Regions from separate parts of the Mesorhizobium sp. B2-3-15 genome, predicted to be linked through region 2. Evidence: predicted binding sites of a transcription regulator. Region 2 holds the regulator's gene; each other region holds the start of a gene.
What was found. Region 2 encodes LexA, which represses DNA repair genes until DNA is damaged. Its sites were predicted from a motif close to TGTTCNNNNTGTGTTCNG; they were not measured.

Region 1: FJ954_RS12090 (PA0069 family radical SAM protein) is a predicted target of LexA. The motif match lies at 2,009-2,026, and genes of this name have one in related genera.
Region 3: FJ954_RS07395 (UvrD-helicase domain-containing protein) is a predicted target of LexA. The motif match lies at 1,700-1,717, and genes of this name have one in related genera.
Region 4: FJ954_RS02600 (DNA-processing protein DprA) is a predicted target of LexA. The motif match lies at 1,628-1,645, and genes of this name have one in related genera.

The regions. Positions count from the first base shown of each region.
Region 1 is NZ_VFVO01000005.1:85,627-89,820, reverse strand. Features, by position in the region: gene FJ954_RS12095 (ribonuclease HII) at 1-627, opposite strand, end outside; gene FJ954_RS12090 (PA0069 family radical SAM protein) at 780-1,934, opposite strand; gene FJ954_RS12085 (glycosyltransferase) at 2,085-2,612, shown strand; gene moaB (molybdenum cofactor biosynthesis protein B) at 2,641-3,195, opposite strand; gene FJ954_RS12075 (4-(cytidine 5'-diphospho)-2-C-methyl-D-erythritol kinase) at 3,182-4,105, opposite strand; gene FJ954_RS12070 (membrane protein) at 4,111-4,194, opposite strand, start outside.
Region 2 is NZ_VFVO01000014.1:34,723-38,916, forward strand. Features, by position in the region: gene FJ954_RS25235 (ABC transporter substrate-binding protein) at 1-648, opposite strand, end outside; gene FJ954_RS25240 (GntR family transcriptional regulator) at 798-1,571, shown strand; gene lexA (transcriptional repressor LexA) at 1,982-2,725, shown strand; gene FJ954_RS25250 (ComEC/Rec2 family competence protein) at 2,719-4,194, opposite strand, start outside.
Region 3 is NZ_VFVO01000003.1:53,245-57,438, forward strand. Features, by position in the region: gene FJ954_RS07395 (UvrD-helicase domain-containing protein) at 1-1,659, opposite strand, end outside; gene FJ954_RS07400 (glucose/quinate/shikimate family membrane-bound PQQ-dependent dehydrogenase) at 1,917-4,194, shown strand, end outside.
Region 4 is NZ_VFVO01000001.1:527,304-531,497, forward strand. Features, by position in the region: gene FJ954_RS02590 (ABC transporter substrate-binding protein) at 1-170, shown strand, start outside; gene FJ954_RS02595 (hypothetical protein) at 1,112-1,495, opposite strand; gene FJ954_RS02600 (DNA-processing protein DprA) at 1,706-2,611, shown strand; gene FJ954_RS02605 (hypothetical protein) at 2,583-3,248, shown strand; gene lepA (translation elongation factor 4) at 3,649-4,194, opposite strand, start outside.

The DNA of each region.
Region 1 (4,194 bases), on a different contig from region 2:
GGTGCGATGCAGCCGAGCCACTGGCCCATGCGCCTCGATCGCCGTGCGGTGCCGGACCGTGGCGTAGCCCATATGGACTTCGAAGCCGTAGCGGCCGTGATGGTTGCCGCAGCCGCGCATCATGCGGTCGCGCATGACCTTGGCGACGATCGAGGCCGCGGCGATCGATTGGGAGCGCTGGTCGCCCTTGATCAGCGCGCGCCCCTCGCAGGGCAATCCCGGCGGCACGTCGCGCCCATCCGCGAGCGCGAGCTTAGCCTGCACCGGCAGCCCGACCAGTGCGCGGCGCATCGCTTCGAGGCTCGCCTTGAGGATGTTGGTGCCATCAATGCCCTCGGCGCTGATCGACGCCATCGAGACGCCGAGAGCGGAGCCGATGATGTGCAGGAACAGCGCTTCGCGCTGCAGGTGGCTAAGCCGCTTGGAATCGTCGAGACCCTCGGGAATATTGGCGGGGTCGAGCACCACTGCCGCCGCGACCACGGGACCCGCGAGCGGGCCGCGGCCGGCTTCGTCCATCCCGGCGACCGGCCACAAACCATCGGCCATCGCCTTCGTCTCGAAGGAGAAATCGGGTTTCTCGACGATTTCGAAGAGAGGCGGAGAATCAGAACGCGCGCGAGCCATGTTGCGGCGAGGTTCGCATCGGCTCCGATTCTCCGCAAGTCCCTCCGGGTCGGGTGGGGCGCCGGACCGGGAGGGCACCGTCTGCAGGCCGGGGCAGGCCGGACGGGATTTCTTTGCCACGGCGGCAATGAACAGCCGAGGCGATTTTCGGTTCAGAGCAGCATCAACTGCTCCTGGTCCTTGCCGGCAGCGACGAACTGGTCGGTCCGCAGCGTACGCCGCTCGGCATTAAGGCCGAGCCGCTTTGCGGTGATTTCGAAGCGCCGGCCGATCTGCCAGGCATAGGGTCCGGCGCCCTTCATGCGCTTGCCCCATTCCGAATCGTAGTCCTTGCCGTCGCGCATCGAACGGACCAGCGACATGACGTGGCGATAGCGGTCGGGATAGTGGCGCAGCAGCCAGTCCTTGAAGATCGGGCTGACCTCCAGCGGCAGGCGCAGCACCACATAGCCGGCTTCGCGCGCCCCGGCATGGTGCGCCGAGTCGAGGATGCGTTCCATCTCCTGGTCGGTCAGGCCCGGAATGATCGGCGCCACCATCACCGAAGCGGGGATACCGGCATCCGAAAGCTGCCTGATCGCCTCCAGCCGCTTGGTCGGCGTCGATGCCCGAGGTTCCATCGTCCTGGCCAGCATGCGGTCAAGCGTCGTCACCGACAGCGCCACCTTGGCCAAGCCCCGCTCCGCCATGCGCGACAGAATGTCGATGTCGCGCACGACCAGGGCTGACTTGGTGACGATGCCGACCGGGTGGCCGCGCGCCTCCAGCACTTCGAGGATTTCGCGCATGATCCGGTACTGCTTCTCGATCGGCTGGTAGGGATCGGTGTTGGTGCCGATGGCGATGGTGCGCGGCTGGTAGCCATCCTTTGACAATTCCTTGTCGAGCAGGCGTGCCGCGTCGGGCTTAGCGAACAGCTTGGATTCGAAGTCCAGGCCCGGCGACAGGCCCATGAACGAGTGTGTCGGCCGCGCGAAGCAATAGACGCAACCGTGTTCGCAGCCGCGATAGGGATTGATCGACCGGTCGAAGGAGATGTCGGGCGATTCGTTGCGGGTGATGATGGTGCGCGGCTTTTCCACCTGCACCTCGGTCTTGAAGGGAGGAAGTTCCTCCAGCGAACTCCAGCCGTCGTCGAAGACATGCCGGCTGACAGGTTCGAACCGGCCGGACGGATTGATGCCTGCCGACCGGCCGCGGTTGCGGTCCGGACGGACCCGCATGCCGCTCTGCTCGATCATTGCATTGGCCATTTCGGCTCGTCCTGCTCCGAAGGCTGCAATGTCGGCTCGCATGATCGGTTCCATCTTCGCCCGCTCCCATGGACTGTCCATGTTGTGTCGAATCGCTCTGTTCATGAAATTATTCCTATTTTATCGATGAGAACAAATCAAGAACTTTCTATGGTGCGCTGCAAAAACTGGCGCCGACCAACGCTTTCCGCTATTCGGCTAATCATGCTCAGTGTTCTGATTGAAACGCACAATGACGAGGAGGGGCTCGCCCGTACGCTGGCGACGCTGATTGGCGGCGCGGTCGAGGGCGTGGTGCGTGAGGTTGTCGTCTGCGACACGGGCTCCAGTGACCAGACCCATCGCGTCGCCGAGCATGCCGGCTGCCACTATGTGGGGAGCGGGGGCATCGCCGCCGGCATCCGCCAGGCCAAGGGTGACTGGCTGCTGTTTCTCGAACCGGGTGCGAGGCTGGTGGAGGGCTGGATCGACGCCGTCGTCGCCCATACGGCCAGGCAGACAATAGCGGCCCGGTTCTCGCGGGCGCGGGGCAGCCGTCCACCGTTCCTGGCCCGGGTCTTTTCGGCAAACCGCGCGCTCGCCGACGGACTGGTGATCAGCAAGCGACAGGCGGCATCGCTGTCCAAGAATGCCGGCAGCGCCGAGGCCTTAGCGCGCGGGCTGGCGACCAGACGGCTCGACGCCGAAATCTGGCCAGCGCAGCCGAAGCAGCAGCACCGCTCTGGGGGGTGATTTTTGCAACGGCTCTGCGTGGCGTTGCTTACGACGCCGATTTGCCGCGCCGCAGATGTTCGTCCAGGCGCGGCATGATCTCGACGAAGTTACAGGGCATGTGCCGGTAATCGAGCTGTGGCTCGAGGATGCCGTCCCAGGCGTCCTTGCAGGCGCCGGGCGATCCCGGCAGCACGAAGACGAAGGTGGCGTTGACGACACCGCCGGTCGCCCGGCTCTGGATAGTCGAGGTGCCGATCTTGTCATAGGAAATGCGGTGGAACACTTCCGAAAATCCGTCCATGCGCTTTTCGAAGATCGGCTCCAGCGCCTCGGGCGTCACATCGCGTCCGGTAAAACCGGTACCGCCAGTGGTGATCACGACGTCGATGGCCTTGTCCCGCGACCACGCCAGAACGGCGTCGCGGATTTTTTCGCGGTCGTCGGTGACGATATCGCGGGCGGCCAGGATGTGGCCGGCCTTGGTAATGCGATCGGCCAGTGTCTGGCCAGATTTGTCGTCGGCCAGGCTGCGTGTGTCGGAAACAGTCAGCACCGCGATGCGCACCGGAATGAAGGCACGGCTCTCGTCAATTCTGGCCATCTCGCCCAGCCTCCGACGCCATGCTGCGCGTTGCCGCGACGAACCAGTCGGGCTGGCGGTCGCGGATCTCGGCCGCCGCGCGCTTGGCGACATTGCCGGTCTCGAACAGGCCGAAGCACGTCGCGCCCGATCCGGACATTCGTGAAAAGCCCGATCCGGCCTTATCAAGCCATGAAAGCGCCCTGCCTATGGCGGGCTGCATCGCAAGGGCTGGCCGCTCAAGATCGTTGCGGGTGATTTCCAGCCAGTTGCGCAGGCTGTGAAAATCGATGCTGCGCGGCAGCCGCGGCAGCGGCTCATTATCGCGACGGGAGAGTGCGGCGAAGATTTCCGTCGTCGAGACCGGCACGCCCGGGTTGACCAGCACGAGACCCAGTGCTGAAAAATCCGGCACCATCGACAGTTCCTCACCGATGCCGCGCGCGACCAGCGGCTTTGCCGCCAGGCACATCGGCACATCGGCGCCAAGCGAAAGACCGATCCGCGCCAGTTCGGCGCTATCGAGCTCCAGCCCCCAGCTCTCGGTCAGCCCGCGCAGCACGGCCGCCGCGTCGCTCGACCCTCCGCCCACGCCGGATGCGACCGGAAGGTTCTTTTCGAGCCTGATGCTTACCGGCGGCGTGCTCCGAACGCCGGCGGCCTGCCGCAGGGCGTCGCGGCCCTTCAGCACAAGATTGCCGCCATCGAGCGGTACGTCCGCCGCATAGCGGCCGGACACGCTGAACTCATCGGCGTCGGCCGGCGCGATCTCGATCCTGTCGCCAAAGCGCGTGAACACAGCCAGGCTTTCGATGAGATGATAGCCGTCGGCGCGCCTGCCGGTGACGTGCAAAGCTAGGTTTATCTTGGCGGGTGCGGCCCATGTCCGGACACGCTGACCCGATTCCGCAGTCTCGATTGCGAGTGAAATGAGGGTCAGTCCTTGGCCAGCCGGTATTCGCCGGTCTGCGGATCCTTGACCAGCGTTCCCATCGCGCCGTTGGCCGCCTGTTTTTCGGT
Region 2 (4,194 bases):
CTTGCCGGCGAGCGAAGCGATGCGTTGCTGGATGTCATTGACGTTGTCGATGCCGACCTCCACCACCTCGAAGCCCGCGGCCGGTGCCGCCGCCTTGATCTTTTCGACCAAGGCAACGTCATTGGCCTCACCGGGATTATAAGGCACGCCGAAGCGCTTGGCGTTCGGCAGCAGCTTCTTGGTGAAGGCCATCACCGCGGCGACGTCCTGCAGATCGCTGGCGCCGGTCATGCCTTCGTCTCCGGCGTCCCATGACGGCACCAGCTTGGCCGCCACCGGATCGGTGACCGCGGCAAAAACGATCGGAATGCCGGAACCGGCGAGCGCTTTCTTGGCGATCTGTGAGACCGGCGTGGTGATGGTGTAGATCAGCTTGGGTTGCTCGGCCTGCAGCTTGGCGATCATCTGCGGCACCAGCGATGCATCGAAATTGGTGTGGCTCTCCGTGTAGACGACGTCCTTGCCCTCGACGAAGCCATTGTCCGTCAGCGCCTTCTTGAAGCCGGCTATGGCGGCGTTCAATTGCGGATGCTCGCCGAAATTGGCAATGCCGATACGGATCTGATCGGCCGCGGCACTGCCGGCGCCGACCATCAATGCGCCCGCCAGGGCCAAACCCGACAACCAAGCGGATTTCGACTTCAACATCATTTCCTCCCAGATTTGATCAGGGCCGCTCGGAAACGCGGCTACTACGGCGATCATGGTCAGTCCGCCGGTCTGTGTCAAACATTATATATAATTGTTGCTAGGACCCGGTATCATATATACTTTCGCCAGACGACGGATTGATCACGATGCTGGATGAAACAAGTTCCACAAAAACGGAAGCCGCCTATCAGCTGTTGCGGCGCGACATCCTGACCACGCGCCTCATGCCGGGCGCCCCGCTCAAACTGAGTGCGCTGCGCGGCACCTATGGCGTCGGCTGGACACCGTTGCGCGAAGCCCTGTCGCGGCTCGAGGCCGAACGCCTGGTCACCGCGATCAGCAATCGTGGTTTTGCCGTGGCTCCGGTGTCGCGGGCCGAGCTGGAGGATCTGGCACGCGCCAGGATGGTGGTCGAGATACCCCTGTTCCTCGAATCGATGGAAAAAGGCGGCAGGGAGTGGGAGGATGCCGTGGTCACCGCCCACTACCGGCTCTCGCGTTGCAAGACGGCGGTCGACGATCCCTCGGACGCGGCCGTCGACAGATGGGACGAGAACCACGAGGCTTTCCATGCGGCGCTGCTGAGCGCCGCCACATGCGACTGGCTGTTGCGGTTCCGCTCGACGATCTCGGATCAGCTGCGCCGGCATCATCGCTTTCTTGGTCTGGCGCCGACACTGCGGGCCGCGGCCGGCCTCAAGGATGGCTATGAAGAGGCAATCGAAGCGCTACGCGAAGCGATTGCGATCGAACACCATACCGCGATCATGGAAGCGGCGCTCGACCGTGACGTCGAGCGGGCCAAGGCGCTGATGACGGCGCATATCGGCTACACACTGCACGTCTATGTCCACAGCGAAGACAGCGGCGCTACCAGATACGCCGCTCGCGCCGGCAGCTTGAAGGCGGGTTCGGGATAACTTCAGCGCTTCCGCGACGCCTATTCGAACGCGCTGGCCGGAGTGCGCCGAACGCCCCGATCCATGGCCGCCCGAAGCTACCAATCGTTGGCATTTTGGTTTCGTTTCGTTCCGCGAATAATGGCTCCGCGAATTATACGTCCCTCCGAGGAGAAGCCTTCCAACTAACTGATGCCAAAGCCTCGTCGGCGGATGGGCCACAGGCCATTAACCAAAACGATTTCAATGCGCCTGCCGACGGCGGAAAGGACTGGTTGCCGCCCGCCGTCGCGGGCAAAAAACTTCAGACCCCTTAACAAATTCATTAAACTTTAAACGGTTGCAGAACACAACTGGAACAGATAGTGTTTGTTCTGGGTTTGTTTTTTCGATTCTGGTTCAACCTTTCGTTCAATGTCTTGGGGGCCGCCATGCTGACACGCAAGCAACATGAACTGCTGATGTTCATCCACGAACGGCTCAAGGAAAGCGGGATACCGCCTTCCTTCGACGAGATGAAGGAAGCACTCGATCTTGCCTCCAAGTCGGGGATCCATCGCCTGATCACGGCCCTGGAGGAGCGCGGCTTCATTCGCCGGCTACCCAATCGGGCGCGCGCGCTGGAAGTGCTGCGGCTGCCGGACTCGATCGCGCCGGGCCTCAATGCGGCAAAGAAGTTCTCGCCAAGCATCATCCAAGGCAGCCTTGGCCAAGGCAGTCTCGGACGCCAGATCAGGCCGGCCGCTGCGCCTTCGCGCCTGCCCGCGGCCGGCAACGACGACGACGCGGTTTCAGCCGTGTCCATCCCGGTCATGGGCCGTATCGCCGCCGGTGTGCCGATCGATGCCATCCAGCATCAGACGCATTCGATCTCGGTGCCGCCGGACATGATCATGGGCGGCGAGCACTATGCGTTGGAGGTTAAGGGCGACTCGATGATCGAGGCTGGTATCTTCGATGGAGACACGGTCATTATCCGCAATGCCGACACGGCAAGCCCGGGCGAAATTATCGTGGCACTGGTCGACGAAGAGGAAGCGACACTGAAGCGGTTCCGCCGCAAAGGCGCTTCGATCGCGCTCGAAGCCGCCAATCCAGCCTACGAAACGCGCATTTTCGGGCCGGACAGGGTCAAGGTACAAGGCAAGCTGGTCGGGTTGATCAGGCGCTACTGAACCGGCTTGTTATCGGGCTTGTCGGGTTTTTTGTACGGCGGCAGCCCCCTCGCCTCGCGTGAGAATTTTCGCTGTTCGTGCCAGGGCCGGTATGGTCCGTCGACGGCAAATGCGATCGCGGCCCGGGTCGTGGCCGACTGGGGATTGAAGAAGACGGCAGCGCTTCCCTTGCGGGCGAGCTGCCGTTTGGTGACGACGAGAACCAGTGGATTGTGGCAGGCGTCATAGGCGGTTGCGTCATTGACGATGATCAGGTCGGCGAAAGCGCAGGCTTTCCAGGTGGTCTTGCGGTCCTCGACATAGGCAATGATCGCGCCGGAAGGGTGCCTGGCAAGGCACAGGCCTTCGCGGCAGTAGAAGGGCGATCCCGGCGGCAGGTCGGTGGGACTGGCAACATCGAATTGCCTGTCTGTCGTGTCGAACATTTCCGGTTTGACGATTGTTTCGGAGATCAGGGCGCGTTTCCAGTTGTCGGTTGCGAATTCGTTCGGACGTTCCCGGTTGACGGCCAGTTCGCCATTGCCGATCGGCAGCGCGACCAGCCGCGCATCTTCCGAGATCAGCACATCGGGCGCGCGTGTGTGCGACACAGTCAACAGGCCGGCGAGCGCGAATGGCAGCGCCGCGAGCCGCAGCCATGTCGTCGCCATCGTCGCGATAACCAGCGCGACGGTGACCAGCAGCACGGATTGCTGCGAAATCAGCCCGACTCCATCGACCGGAGAGCGCTCCGATATCCACGCCGACACGGCGATCATTGCGGTCAGGCCCTTGCCCATGAGGTAGAGAGCCGGCCAATCCAGTCCGAATGGCATCAACAGCGCGCTGGCGACGGCCAGGAACATCACGACCGACACGATAGGCATCACGGCCAGATTGGCGAACAGGCTGAGCGGCGATACCCGCTGGAAATGCCAGATGGCAAACAACGCCGTGGCGCTGCCGGCGATAATGGACGTCATGGCCAATCCACCTGTCGCCAGCAGGAATTTTCGCGTCAGGAACCCGGGCAGCGATCGCTTTGGCGGCGGTGGCCGCGTCTTTCCCGCACGGTGATCGGCCCAGCCGGCATAAGCGCCAACCAGGGCCGCGGTCGCGGCGAACGACATCTGAAAGCTCGGGCCGACGACCTCGTGAGGCGAGACCAGGATGACGGCGATCGCCGAGATCCCCAGATTGCGCATGGTCAGCGCAGCGCGATCGAAGAAGACGGCAATCAGCATCACCGCCAGCATGATGAAGCTGCGTTCGGCGGCAACGACGACACCGGAAATGATGAGATAGGCCGCGATCGAGAACAGTGCGGCGGCGGCCGCGTATTTCTTCACCGGCCGGCGCGCGGAAAAGTCTGGAAACAGCGCGAAGGCACCACGCAGCAGACCCATGATGGTGCCGGCCACAAGCGCCATATGCAGTCCCGAAATAGAGATGATGTGATAGATGCCGGTACGCCGCATCGCTTCATTGAT
Region 3 (4,194 bases), on a different contig from region 2:
CATCGGGATGCGCAAGCCGCGCGCCGTGTCGTGGATCTGGCGGATGGTCGCTTCGCCCAAGCCGCGCTTGGGCACATTGACGATGCGCTCGAAGGCGAGGTCGTCGGTGCTGTTGGCGACGACGCGGAAGAAGGCCAGCGCGTCGCGGATTTCCATGCGCTCGTAAAAACGCGGACCGCCGATGACGCGATAGTTAAGGCCGAGCGTGATGAAGCGGTCCTCGAAGGCGCGCATCTGGAAGGACGCGCGGACCAGGATCGCCATGTCGTTCAAATTATGCTTCTGGCGCTGGTAGGCCTCGATGGTCTCGCCGATGGCGCGGGCCTCCTCCTCCGAATCCCAGGCGGCGTGGACGTTGACCTTGCCGTCCTCCGGATCGTTGCGGTCGGTGAACAGCGTCTTGCCGAAACGGCCCTCATTGTAGGCGATGAGATGGGAGGCGGCCCCCAGTATGTGCGCGGTCGAGCGGTAGTTGCGCTCCAGCCGGATGATGGTGGCGCCCGGAAAATCCTTGTCGAAGCGCAGGATGTTGTCGACCTCGGCGCCGCGCCAGCCGTAGATCGACTGGTCGTCATCGCCGACGCAGCAGATATTGACTTTGTTTTCGCTCACGGGCTGTTCCGCGCCTGCCGGCGCGGGCCCTCCGCGGGGGCCTCGCAACGGCTCGGACGCCCGGTCGGACTTGCGGCCTTCGGCCGAAACTGCTGAATCGTCCTCTGGAGTTGCGGGTCTATAGCTAGCCGCTTCCGTTCTATCCGAAACACCGGAAAAACTTGGAACGCGCCCATCCGGAGAACCACTTCGCGCTGGTTGTGGTCCGCTCGGCCTCTGCGCCAGAAGCCGCAGCCACATGTATTGGGCGGTGTTGGTGTCCTGGTACTCGTCGACGAGGATGTATTTGAACCGCCGGTGATAGTCCTTCAGCACATCGGGATTGGCGCGGAGGATGCGGATCGGGTGGCAGAGCAAATCGCCGAAATCGCAGGCGTTCAGCGTCTGCAGCCGCTCCTGATAGGCCTTGTAGAGCTCGCGGCCTTTGCCGTTGGCGAAGCTGCGCGCATCGCCCTCGGCGATATCGGCCGGACCCTGGCCCTTGTTCTTCCAGCCGTCGATCATCTGGGCGAACTGTTTCGCGGGCCAGCGCTTGTCGTCCAGGCCCTCGGCCTGGATCAGCTGCTTGATCAAGCGCACGACGTCGTCGGTGTCGAGGATGGTGAAGTCGGACCTCAGGCCGGCAAGCTCGGCATGGCGGCGCAGCAGCTTCACGCCGATCGAGTGGAAGGTGCCGAGCCACGGCATGCCCTCGACATTGCCTTCGCCGATCAGGATGCCGATGCGCTGTTTCATCTCGCGCGCGGCCTTGTTGGTGAAGGTGACGGCCAGGATCTGCGAGGGGAAGGCCCTGCCGGTGGCAAGGATGTGGGCGATGCGGGTGGTCAGCACACGCGTCTTGCCCGTGCCGGCGCCGGCCAGCACCAGAACCGGGCCTTCGGTGGTCTCCACCGCCAGCCGCTGCTCGGGATTCAAGCCCCTGAGATAGTCGGGCGCATTGTTTTGGCCGCCGCGGGCAGCCATGGCGCGCGCGGCAATGCCCGACGGGGCCGTGGGCCGCGCATTGGGTTCGTCGAAAAAGGGCATGTCTTCGGAAAAGCCGGACATCTCCCCCGAATGTAGTGATTCGGGAGGGAAAGACCAGAACTGTCTACGTTTTGTTCCGGCAAAGTGCCCGATACGGCGGCTTCACCGATATGGGAACCGCCGTTGTGGAACAATCCCAGGCGGAACGAGGTTGCTGCTCGCGGGTCCGCGACCTACGCTTGACAGGCGCCGCCGTCGGGAGAAAGTTGCACGGGCAACACGCAATGCCGGGTTGCCCTAGCCCGCCCCATGCGCGCAACAGTCGAAGGAGTATCATCTTGGCTGTCACCATCACCTCCCTCATTCTCTTCCTCATAGGCCTGGCGCTTGGCGCCGGCGGCATCTGGTTGGCTTCGCTGGGCGGCAGTTGGTACTACATCATCGTCGGTCTCGCCTTCCTGGTCGCCGCCTGGCTGCTCTACCGGCGCCGTTCCACGGCGCTCTGGCTCTACGCGGCGATCGTGCTCGGCACGCTGGCCTGGGCGGTCTGGGAAACCGGCTTCGACTGGTGGGAGCTCGGCCCGCGCGGCGGCATCATCGTGCTGGTGGCGTTGTGGCTGCTGACGCCGTGGGCGCGGCGCGGCCTTGCCGGTCCGGACGGGCGAGCCCCTTTGATCCTTGCCGTGCTGGCATCGCTGGCGGTGGCCGGCTATTCGATGACCACGGACCCGAAGGACATCGGCGGCGCCCTCGACACCGACAAGGTGATCCCCAACGCCAATCTCGGCGGCGATGTGCCTGCGGGCGAATGGCACTATTACGGGCGCACGCAGTTCGGCCAGCGCTATTCGCCGCTCGACCAGATCACGCCGGAAAACGTCGCCAACCTGAAGCCGGCCTGGACCTATCGCACCGGCGACGTCAAAGGCCCCGACGATGTCGGCGAGACCACTTATCAGGTGACACCGCTCAAAGTGGGCGACACGCTCTATATCTGCACGCCGCACAACTTCGCCATCGCCGTCGATGCGGCGACCGGCAAGGAGAAGTGGCGCTACGATCCCAAGGTCAAGCTCGACAAGGACCGCCAGCACCAGACCTGCCGGGGCGTCTCCTATTATGCCGATGCGGCGGGCGCCGCCGGCCAGCCCTGCGCGGCGCGCGTCTACTTGCCGACCTCGGATGCGCGGCTGATCGCGCTCGACGCCGCCAACGGGCAGGTTTGCCCGGCCTTCGCCGAGGGCGGCACGCTCAATCTGTTGACGGGCATGCCGTATCCGAAGTCGGGCTATTACTACTCGACCTCGGCGCCGCTGATTGCCGGCGGCAAGATCATCGTCGGCGGGGCGGTCAATGACAATTATTCGACGCAGGAGCCGTCCGGCGTCATCCGCGCCTATGATGCGAGCAGCGGCAAATTGCTGTGGAACTGGGATTCCGGCAATCCGGACCAGACGACGCCGCTGCCGGCCGGCCAGACCTACACCGCCAACTCGCCCAACATGTGGTCGACGCCGAGCGCCGACGAGAAGCTCGGCCTGCTCTACGTGCCGCTCGGCAACCAGACGCCGGACCAGCTCGGCATGGGCCGCAGTGCCAATGTGGAGAAATTCTCCTCCTCGATCACCGCGCTGGACCTCAACACCGGGCAGTTGAAATGGGTGCGCCAGACCGTGCACCATGACCTCTGGGACATGGACGTGCCGGCGCAGCCGAGCCTGATCGACATCACCAAGGCCGACGGCTCCGTGGTGCCCGCGCTGGTCGGGCCGACCAAGCAGGGGGACCTCTATGTGCTCGACCGGCGCACCGGCGAGCCGGTCATCCCCGTCAAGGAAGTGGCGGCGCCCGGCGGCGCCATCGAGGGCGACCACACATCGCCGGCGCAGCCGGCGTCCGACCTTTCCTTCAACCCGCCGCCGCTGACCGAGCACGATATGTGGGGCATCACCATGTTCGACCAGCTGGCGTGCCGCATCGCGCTTCACAAATTGCGCTATGAAGGCCGCTACACGCCGCCTTCGCTGCAGGGATCGCTGGTTTATTCCGGCAATTTCGGCACGTTCAACTGGGGTGGCGTGGCGGTCGATCCGGTGCGGCAAGTGATGTTCGGGATGCCAACCTATCTTGCCTTCACGTCGCGGCTGGTGCCGCGCGCCGACGTGCCGCCCCCAGGCGACACCAAGGGCAGCGAGCAGGGGCTGAACCGCAATGACGGCGCGCCCTATGCGGTGGTGATGGGACCGTTCCTGTCGCCACTCGGCATTCCGTGCCAGGCGCCGCCCTGGGGCTATGTCGCAGGCGTCGATCTGAGGACTGGCGCGATTGCCTACAAGCACCGCAACGGCACCGTCTACGACATGACGCCGCTGCCGTTGCCGTTTAAGGTCGGGGTGCCCGGCATTGGCGGGCCGATGATCACCGCCGGCGGTGTCGCCTTCCTGGGTGCCGCGGTCGACGACTATCTGCGCGCCTACGAGCTGACGTCAGGCAAGCAGCTCTGGCAGGCGCGGCTGCCGGCCGGAGGGCAATCGACGCCGATGACCTACACCGTCGCGGACGGACGCCAGTTCGTGGTCATCGTCGCCGGCGGCCACGGCTCGGTGGGCACCAAGC
Region 4 (4,194 bases), on a different contig from region 2:
AGGCCCGCAAGGAGATTATGGCCAAGATCGAGCAGAATTTGCGCGATTCAGGCATCATCATCCAGCCCTACTGGCGCTCGGTCTACCGGACCTACCGCAAGGGCATCGAAGGCTGCGAACAGCACCAGGCGCTGGAGCAGCACTTTGAGAAGGTTTGGATTGAAAGTTGAGGTTTTGGCCAGTCGTGGTTCCTCTCCCTCCGGAGGAGGGAAGAGGTGGCGCTGCGAAGCAGCGACGGAGTGGGGGACGGCGTCCGCAAAGTCAAAATCGAGTCGGGATTTGGGGATAGCGGCTAGTCCAGCGTGCGCCTATCGCAGGTCGGCGCTGACTTTCCTGTCGCGGGCGGAGGAAGGTACCAACCTGCGAAGGTCAGCACCGGGAATTCCGGCGGGGCGGAGCGCCTTTGGCCCACACTCAAATCATTCAGGGAAGATGGCCGGCGCGCATGCCGGTGAGACAATTGCCTGAGCCCCGCGCCGGCCACTAGCGACCTTACAAAGGTCCGCCGCCCGATTTGTGTACCGGCCCCGCGCCGCGCGATCAACCGAGGCGGATGCTTGGTATGAATTCGTACCAACCCTGCCGTGGGATTTGTCGCGGGAGAGCGATGGGCGGCAGCAGGCCTGCCCTTTCCCGGGAACGTTCTAGCGCGGGCAGACCGACACTGGACACGCGACAGCCGTCACGGCCGAAAGCCTCTCGCGCTTGCTCAGCGTCGGCTTCGCATAGATCTTTTTCACGGATAGTCCCCCAATTGCCCGCCTCCAATGACGCATGTGTGGAGCTGATGTCAATACGGCGGCCGTGGTTCGGGGGGACCGTTACTATTGCCGAGGTCGGCGCCGCCCCTCACTGTCCTGCCGGACGTTCGTCGTTCGAAAACCCAAGCAATTGGCTTTTCGTCCGCTGCGCGACCACTTCTCAACTCCCCGTAAACGGGGCGAGAGTAGCTGGCCGCAACGCCGGCGCTTTTCTTGCAACGATGGCGATTGGCGAAAGTGTCAATGACAGCGCCCCTCTCCCCGTCCCTATACGGGGAGAGGATGCCGGCAGGCAGGTGAGGGGCGGCGCCGGCGCCTGGAGCCGAGCCGCTAGGCGTGCCGAGAACCCCTTAGCAAAGTCCAGATCCAGCCGGCGAAGGTCGCCACCAGGAAGGGATAGCCTGCCGCCGGCAGGGCACGCTGGCCTGTAGTCCCGCCGCATTGCCGAACAGAAGCAGGCTTTCGCCGGCGAGGAAGGTCAGGAACCCTGCCACGACGCAATCATTGCCCAGCCGCCGGTATTTCATGGTGGGCAAGGCCGTCGCCATGACGAGCGCCACGCCGTCGATCGCCCATAGCGTTTCGCGCAGCGCATCGCTGGCGACAAAGGTGCCGGCAAGGCCGAAGATGCCGCCGATGGCGAGGCCGAGAGAGACGATGGTGTCTGAGGTGAGCGCATGTGAGGTCTCCTCGGAGGCGGGAGGATCCGTCAGGGCGAGGAGGGTCAATCGCAACGGGAGGCGGGGACACCAATGCCTCTGTTTGAGCTTTCTATTCCGAGTTGTCCCCTAGTTATCTCAAGCGTGGCCTGTTTTGAGATAAGCGTAACGGGCTGTTATTGCTTGCTATTTAAAATAGCCTGTGTATGTTCCTGTTTTGTTCCAAAAAGTAGCCTTGACGAGATTCCTAACGAATGTCTGAACAAAGGTACTAGATACGATACCATGAGCGCCGTCGCACAATTTGATTTTGGATCCTTAGAGCCCATTTCTCCATGGGTCGAAATGGGTGCATATGAAGCCCTTTGGCTTGAGCAGGGCGCGACATTTAAGTCCATTTCAGAAAAATTCGACACGTCGCCTTACTCAATACCGTCAGACTTTGTTCCAACTCGTGATGCGCTGAAATATGCGGACCTGGCAGACGAGCGAATACGAAGTTTCGGTCCTACCCCTTACGGTGTTCGCATTCATGGTGCTGGCGAGTATCCTAAGAAAATACGGGTGGCCAAACATCCAGTCGAATTGCTGTATTATCAAGGATTTTGGGCACTATCTGAACGCCCCTCTATAGCGGTGGTAGGTACCAGGAATCCAAGCTCCGACGGAATTTCAAGGGCTCGCCGAATTGTCGAGGCGCTCATTGCCCACAAAATAATTCCGGTATCAGGGCTTGCAAAAGGAATCGATACTGCTGTCCATCAAACCGCGATCAATCTGAAGTCTCCTACAATAGCGGTAGCTGGGACCCCTATTTCGTCCGCCTACCCAAAAGAAAATGCTGATCTTCAACATCAGATAGCCCGGGAGCATCTGCTTATTTCTCAGGTTCCAGTAGTCGCATATCGAACAATGCCTCTCTCAAAAACCCGAACCTTTTTTCCAGAGCGAAACGTTACTATGAGCGCGTTGACTGACGCGACTGTGATCGTTGAGGCTGGCGAAACCTCCGGAACCTTGATTCAGGCCAAAGCCGCCCTTGAGCAAGGCCGCCCTCTCTTTATCCTTGAAAGCTGCTTCTTACGAAACGATATTACTTGGCCGCATCGATTTGAAGAATTGGGTGCTATAAGAGTCTCTGATATCGAAGATATTTTCGCAAATGTCAGTTCGATTTACCAAGATAGATAATCTGACAAGGAGCCAGCATCGATTTCTCGATGAGAACGATGATTGTTCATTCATCGGCGAGTTCACTGCAAGAAAAGGCTATAGTCACAGCGAGACCAATAATCGAATAATTAGCTTTAAAATGAAGCCGAGTATTCGACTGCAAGCTCCATATCGCTATAAGCATAAGGGCAGCGCAATTGATTATTGGGCTCGACAGCTATCTTCCGCAATGCCCGTGTCGGAAGCTACAAAGGCCATATGGGTGCCTATTCCGGGAAGTTGTCCCGTGGGTAATCCGGAGTATGATGATCGTTTGCTCCGTCTGCTGCATCGCGCTTATAGCAATCGAATTCAGATCGTGGAGTTGCTCAGCCAGTTAGCTCAACGAGTTGCCGCACATGACTCTGACGCGCGACCCACTCCAGAAGTGCTAATCGACAATTGGGTCACCGATTTCTCGCTCCTGCCGGTAGGCAGATACAATTTTGTCGTTTTCGATGATGTTTTGACTCGTGGTGCTTCCTTCAAAGCCGCAAAGCGCGTGCTCTCGAACCAATATCCTGGGTCTGCCGTTTCTGGCGTGTTCCTCGCCCGGACCGTTCACGACGATGGCCCAATGTTTGACTTTGAAATTTTGGCTGGTTTTGATGAGTGACGTTGCAAGAGGCAAAGACCGCTAGAAGACGAATCGCGCTATGTTCACTTTCTGTTCGAATGTGGCGGATATGGCAAAGAACAGAGGTGACGACTATCGCAGGGGTTCGGTAACCGGCAGAACGCAGTTTCAGCACAAGAACGGACGACTGGCAAAAGCGCGACGAGCGAACCGGCCAATTCATGGAACGCAAGTCCACGGAAGGTCCGCTAAAAGGCGTAGCGAAAGTGCCGGACGGCCGGGACACCGAGAACTCCTGACATGCACTGTGGGCGCATAGCCTCCACCGCACCGCCGCGCTGGCGGGGGGCCCGCTGCCTCCGCAGCTCCCCCGCTTTCGAAGCCTGCCATCGATTCACTGGATCGATGGCTTGGCGCGCGTTGCGCGCCAACCGGCTTCTCAATCGCCCATCTTCAGCGCCTGGATAAACGCCTCCTGCGGGATATCCACCTTGCCGAACTGGCGCATCCGCTTCTTGCCCTCTTTCTGCTTGTCGAGCAGCTTGCGCTTGCGCGAGACGTCGCCGCCATAGCACTTGGCGGTGACGTCCTTGCGGAGCGCCGATATGGTTTCGCGGGCGATGACCTTGCCGCCGATGGCGGCCTGGATCGGGATCTTGAAGAGGTGATGCGGGATCAGCTCCTTGAGCTTCTCGACCATCTGGCGGCCGCGCTTTTCCGCCGCCGTGCGGTGCACCAGCATCGACAGCGCGTCGACCGGCTCCTCGTTGACCAGGATCGACATCTTCACCAGGTCGCCCTCGCGGTAGTCGGTCAGGTGATAGTCGAACGAGGCGTAGCCTTTCGAGATCGACTTCAGCCGGTCGTAGAAGTCGAAGACGACTTCGTTGAGCGGCAGGTCGTAGATCAGCATGGCGCGTTTGCCGACATAGGAGAGGTCGGCCTGGATGCCGCGCCGGTCCTGGCAGAGTTTCAATATGCCGCC